One region of the Clostridium sp. CM037 genome, then DNA from elsewhere that is predicted to be linked to it. Evidence: riboswitches for the same ligand, from Rfam matches in the RefSeq annotation. Region 1 holds a riboswitch; the other holds the start of a gene.
The links. Region 1 has a riboswitch for S-adenosylmethionine ahead of metK (methionine adenosyltransferase). Riboswitches for the same ligand answer to the same signal wherever they lie in the genome.
Positions count from the first base shown of each region.

Region 2: it holds a riboswitch for S-adenosylmethionine, as region 1 does, so the genes downstream of both, ACWJKP_RS02405 (methionine ABC transporter ATP-binding protein) here and metK (methionine adenosyltransferase) in region 1, are expected to answer to the same signal.

Region 1 covers NZ_CM143650.1:4,021,820-4,024,944, reverse strand. The annotation lists gene yyaC (spore protease YyaC) at 1-261, opposite strand, end outside; tRNA gene ACWJKP_RS19245 (tRNA-Thr) at 610-684, shown strand; tRNA gene ACWJKP_RS19240 (tRNA-Tyr) at 690-774, shown strand; tRNA gene ACWJKP_RS19235 (tRNA-Val) at 816-891, shown strand; tRNA gene ACWJKP_RS19230 (tRNA-Thr) at 924-998, shown strand; tRNA gene ACWJKP_RS19225 (tRNA-Tyr) at 1,004-1,088, shown strand; SAM riboswitch class I at 1,191-1,293, shown strand; gene metK (methionine adenosyltransferase) at 1,379-2,554, shown strand; gene recD2 (SF1B family DNA helicase RecD2) at 2,761-3,125, shown strand, end outside.
Region 2 covers NZ_CM143650.1:453,928-457,052, forward strand. The annotation lists gene ACWJKP_RS02400 (transglycosylase domain-containing protein) at 1-256, opposite strand, end outside; SAM riboswitch class I at 800-919, shown strand; SAM riboswitch class I at 1,012-1,115, shown strand; gene ACWJKP_RS02405 (methionine ABC transporter ATP-binding protein) at 1,233-2,240, shown strand; gene ACWJKP_RS02410 (methionine ABC transporter permease) at 2,230-2,874, shown strand; gene ACWJKP_RS02415 (MetQ/NlpA family ABC transporter substrate-binding protein) at 3,056-3,125, shown strand, end outside.

The DNA of each region.
Region 1 (3,125 bases):
ATTTGGGTGCAAAGCATTTATTTTAGATAATTTACTATCTATGTTTAAGGCATGAATTGGATTATCTATAGTGCCATATACAGGTAATGGAAAGGAACTATTTTTTAAAAGTGTACCAACTAAAGGACCTAGACAATCGCCTATACATCTATCGGTACCTATGCAAACAACTAAAGTATTTTTGTCAATATAGTCTTTTAGAAAATTAGAAAGTGTATAGTATGCTAAAGGATCTTTATAATGGGTTTTAGCTTTACTCAAGAAATATACCTCCTTGTATTGCGCTGGGGAAAAATTATTAGTTTCCTATGAATAATTTATATGAATAAATCCCGTGTATTATTATAATAAAGAATAAAAAAATGATTTATTAAAAAATGATATATAAGTATATTAACTATATGAAGGAAAACCAAATAAAAAATATAATGAATTATTTGGAAAATAGTAAGTTGTATCAATGCTTAATATTAAGCAAATATGCGAATAGTATAGTTATGGAGAGAAGAAGTCGTTTATTAAAGGATAATAGACTTGAAATTAATTAATTAAAGTTGTATAATAATTCTTGTCGACACGGTAAAACGGCAAAATAATAAAACATAATATGCTGGCATGGCTCAACGGTAGAGCAGCTGACTTGTAATCAGCAGGTTGTAGGTTCAATTCCTATTGCCAGCTCCATAAGTGGAGGAGTTCCCGAGTGGCCAAAGGGGGCAGACTGTAAATCTGTTACGTAATGTTTCGATGGTTCGAATCCGTCCTCCTCCACCATTTATAATGGTTTACAATAAATTATGGTTTAAATAAATTATGGGAGCATAGCTCAGCTGGGAGAGCATCTGCCTTACAAGCAGAGGGTCACAGGTTCGAACCCTGTTGTTCCCACCATAATACTCTTTTTAAAATAGAATAAAATGCATGCTGGCATGGCTCAACGGTAGAGCAGCTGACTTGTAATCAGCAGGTTGTAGGTTCAATTCCTATTGCCAGCTCCACATATGGAGGAGTTCCCGAGTGGCCAAAGGGGGCAGACTGTAAATCTGTTACGTAATGTTTCGATGGTTCGAATCCGTCCTCCTCCACCAAAAGACATCTATAGATGTCTTTTTTTATTTTTTACAGAGTTTAGATTCTGTTGACACTATAGAATGCATATGGTATTATAATTAAAAGTTAATAATTGATAACTCTTATCAAGAGAGGTGGAGGGAAAAAGGCCCTATGAAACCCGGCAACCGGTGCAATGCACCATGGTGCCAATTCCTGCAGTTATAATCTGCAAGATAAGGGAGATGATTAAATCACCTCTTCTTATATTTGGAAGAGGTTTTATTTTTTTATAAGGAAATTTTAGAGAGTAGAAGGGAGAATTATAATGAAAAGATTATTTACATCAGAATCTGTTACAGAAGGACATCCAGACAAAGTTTGTGACCAAATTTCAGATGCCGTACTTGATGCTATTTTAGAACAAGATCCTTATGCTAGAGTTGCTTGTGAAACAGCGGTTACTACAGGAATGGTTTTAGTAATGGGAGAGATAACAACTAGTTGTTATGTAGATGTTCCTAAGGTTGTCAGGAATACCATTGAAGGCATAGGATATACTAGAGCAAAATACGGGTTTGATGCTAGCACATGTGCTGTACTTACGTCTATTAATGAACAATCAACAGATATAGCTATGGGAGTAGATGAGGCATTAGAATCTAAAGCAGGCGAGATTGATAAGGTTGACGCAATAGGTGCTGGTGATCAAGGCATGATGTTTGGATTTGCAACTAATGAGACGCCAGAGTACATGCCACTACCAATTGCTATGGCTCACAGATTAGCAAGAAAGTTAAGCGAAGTAAGAAAAAATGGCACATTAGATTACTTAAGACCGGACGGAAAGACTCAAGTTACTGTAGAGTATGAAGATAATAAGCCAGTAAGAATAGATACTATTGTTATTTCAACTCAACATGCAGAAGAAGCGACTCATGATCAAATTGAAAATGATTTAAAAGAGCATGTAATAAAACCTGTAGTTCCAAGTGGATTATTAGATGAAAGTACTAAATATTATATAAATCCTACAGGCAGATTTGTAATTGGAGGACCGCAAGGAGACTCTGGTTTAACAGGAAGAAAAATAATAGTAGATACTTATGGTGGATATGGAAGACATGGCGGTGGAGCATTCTCAGGAAAGGATGCAACAAAAGTTGATAGATCCGCTGCATATGCTGCAAGATGGGTTGCTAAAAATTTAGTTGCTGCAGGAGTTTCAGATAAATTGGAAATTCAGTTAGCTTATGCTATAGGTGTAGCTAAACCAGTATCTATAGAGGTTGAAACTTTCGGAACAGGAAAAATTGACGATGATAAAATAGTTCAAATAGTTGAAAAAGTATTTGATTTAAGGCCAGCTGTAATTATAAGAGAATTAGAACTAAGAAGACCTGTTTATAAACAAGTAGCTGCCTATGGACATTTTGGAAGAATTGATTTAGATCTTTCATGGGAAAAACTAAACAAGGTTGATGAAATAAAAAAATACGTATAATATAAAAAAAGGGATAACAATTATTAATTGTTATCTCTTTTTAGTGCATGTGATTATTAAGTAGCATTTTGATAAAACCTAAGATAGGGGTATACTGAACATAAGAGATGTAAAATACATATGATATAATAACATTAATAATAATATTATTGCTAATAATATTATTATTAATGTTATTATATGAATTTATAAATAGGAGAGATTTTATGCCGGAAATACAAGGGATAATCGAAGATGTAGTATTTCATAATGAAGAAAATGGATATATAATTGCTCATTTGAATGATAATAAAAAGCAGATAACTGTGGTAGGCATTGTGCCATATATAAGTGAAGGGCAGAACCTGAAATTAACGGGGGAGTGGGTTACTCATCCTCAATTTGGCAAGCAATTTAGAATAATACAATGTGAGGAAATAATACCGAGTTCACTTGAAGGTATAGAAAAATATTTAGCTTCAGGAGTTATTCAAGGAATTGGACCAATAACTGCTAAAAAAATTGTACAGCACTTTGGTGAAAGCACCATGAATATATTAGATAATGAAATTGAAAGATTAAAAGAGATTGA
Region 2 (3,125 bases), 660 kb from region 1:
TACCATTAGTATCAAAAAATTGTGTTGGTTTTCGGGTATTAAAGGAGGTTTCATTTATGGTTTGTGCTATGTTGTTAGCATCCTTTATAGTTGCCTCTATTTTAGCCCCATATTTAATATAACCATATCCTAAAGTTATCGTAGCCGATACGAAAATTATTGCAGAAAATATCAATAAACCTTTAACGATTTTTTTCCAAAGTTTCTTTTTAACTGGTGCTGTTTTTATGGGTTCTACATTTTTATTATCATCCATTAATATCTCCTCCTTTTTTTATTATACAAAAAATGTCCAGGGTTAGTCCTGAATGACCATGCTTCATACATACGTAAAGGGGGGCTTACTTGGTCGCCATAAGTATTATCCTGTTTTTAGTCTTATATTCAATTGTTATTACTGAATTTCTAATACTAGGTCACATAAAAGAGATCTTATGGGTCTCTCTTATACTATTAAAAAAGTGCTTAGTTTATGTGTGTATAATACAATTATTTTACAATCTTGTCAATAACGCCGCGGTATGGGAAATAATTTCAATTGATGTTAATTATTTCTTATTGGCGTTTCAAGCATTAGCCATACAATGTATCCTCCTAGAACAATATAATTATTACAATATATTATAACATAAATAATGTAACATGAATATTTATGTTATATATAAAGTATGAACAAAATATATATTATGATGAAACATCATTAGACAGTTGTATGATGTTTGGAGAAGGTGTATATAAAAACTTCTTTACATAGCATTCATATAGTGATATTATAAATCTAATTTAATAAATAAGTTAATTCTCATCAAGAGAGATAGAGGGACTGGCCCGATGACATCTCGGCAACCATCAGACGTTATTGTCTGAATAGGTGCTAAATCCTGCGTTAATTTCATTGTAAATTAGCGGAAGATGAGAGAGGTGTCTTTGTAATTTTATACCTCTTTCATCATTATATAATGATGAAAGAGGTTTTTGTTTTTTGAATAGATGTAAATAAAATTTAATAGTGTCTTATCAAGAGAGGTGGAGGGACTGGCCCTATGAACCCCGACAACCAGTATCATATTATGATACATGGTGTTAATTCCTGCAGCATTGCTGCAAGATAAGAATAAGTTTGGAAGTAGAGCCCAAGTTTATTCTTGGCCTCTATTTTTTTAGAGTGATGTTTAAAGAAAGGATCAAAAGGTAAAGATGAATTATAAAAAATGAAAAGGAGAAGGGATATCATGATTAAAGTTCGAGGTGTAAGTAAAAGTTTTTCAGCGGTTAAAGTGTTAAATGATGTTTCATTTACAGTGGAGGAAGGTGATATCTATGGTGTTATTGGTCACAGTGGAGCTGGTAAATCCACTTTACTTAGATGCTTTAATGGGCTTGAAACCTATGATACAGGTACCATTAATATAATGGGAAAAGGGGTGAAACAGCTAAGTTTGAAAGAACTTCGCGAGTTTAGGAAAAATGTAGGCATAATATTTCAAAGTTTTAATCTTATTAACAGTAAAAATGTTTTTCAAAACATAGCATTTCCACTAGAAATATGGGGAAACGATAAAAATTTTATTAAAAAAAGAGTAGATAGCTTAATAGAGTTAGTAGGACTTAAGGATAAAGCAAACACCAATGTAAAACAACTTAGCGGAGGGCAGAAGCAAAGAGTTGGAATTGCAAGAGCGCTTTCACTTAATCCGAAAATATTACTTTGTGATGAAGCTACCTCTGCACTAGATCCTAAAACTACAAAATCTATATTAGAGCTTTTAAGAGCTATCAATAACAAATTTAATATAACAATTATTGTAGTTACCCATCAGATGGAAGTGGTAAAAGAAATTTGTAATAAATTTATTCTTTTAGAAGGAGGGGAAATTAAAAGCCATGGCATTACCGATGAACTATTTATTAGGCCAACAAAGGAAATGCAAACACTTATGGGAGAGGAAGAATTACTGCCTAGCACGGGATATAACATTAAAATATTTTTTACAAAGGAAATTACCCTGAGTTGCCTTATAACATCAATTGCCAGGGAGTTAAATATTGATTTTTCAATAGTATGGGGCAGGCTTGAAAAATTTAGGGATAACGTAATGGGAAGTCTCATAATAAATGCAAGTAAAGAGAATAAGAAGAAGATATTAAACTATTTAGATGAAAAATCTATAGAGTGGGAGCTCATTAATTATTCTGTGCAGCTTGAGAAGCACAAGGGAGAGAGTATAAATGCTATTTAAAGACATTTTATTACCTGCACTAAAAGAAACTATATATATGGTAACATTATCCACAATTTTTACAGTTATTTTAGGGTTTATTTCAGCAGTAGGATTAATTATAACTGGTCCTAAAGGCCTAAGGCCAAACACTTTAATCTATAAAATCTTAAATTTAGTAATAAATATACTTAGGTCTTTTCCGTTTATTATACTAATGATATCTATATTCCCTTTAACTAAGCTTATAGTTGGAACAACAATAGGTACTAATGCAGCTATAGTTCCTCTAACGCTTGGTGCAGCACCTTTTGCTGCAAGAATAATAGAATCTGCACTTTTAGAAGTGGATTATGGAATTGTTGAAGCAGCTAAGTCATTTGGTGCAAAAACCTATCAAATTATATTTAAGGTTATGTTAAAAGAGGCAATGCCGTCTATAGTTCTTGGAGTTACGTTAACAATAATAAACATTATAGGTTACTCAGCTATGGCTGGGACAATTGGTGGAGGGGGACTTGGAGATGTAGCCGTAAAATATGGTTACTATAGATTTAAGTCAGATATCATGATATACACTGTAATTATATTAATTGCAGTTGTGCAAGTAATTCAAGCCTTAGGAAATATATTGTACAGAAAAATGATTAAATAAGTTTTGAACGACATTTCAGAAGGAAAGTCTCCCACTTCTATAAGTAGGAGTTACTTGACCTAACAAATAGAAAACTTCAGTGGGAGTATAAATCTCCTTCTGAAGTCGTTAATATACAGCTCAGCAGGAGATGATTGAATTATAAAAATATTAAAAGAAAAATAAGAGGAGGAAATTAAAAATGAAAAAAATATTAAGCATATTATTGACAATAGTTGTGATTTTTACACTGAGTGGATGTGGAGCAAAAA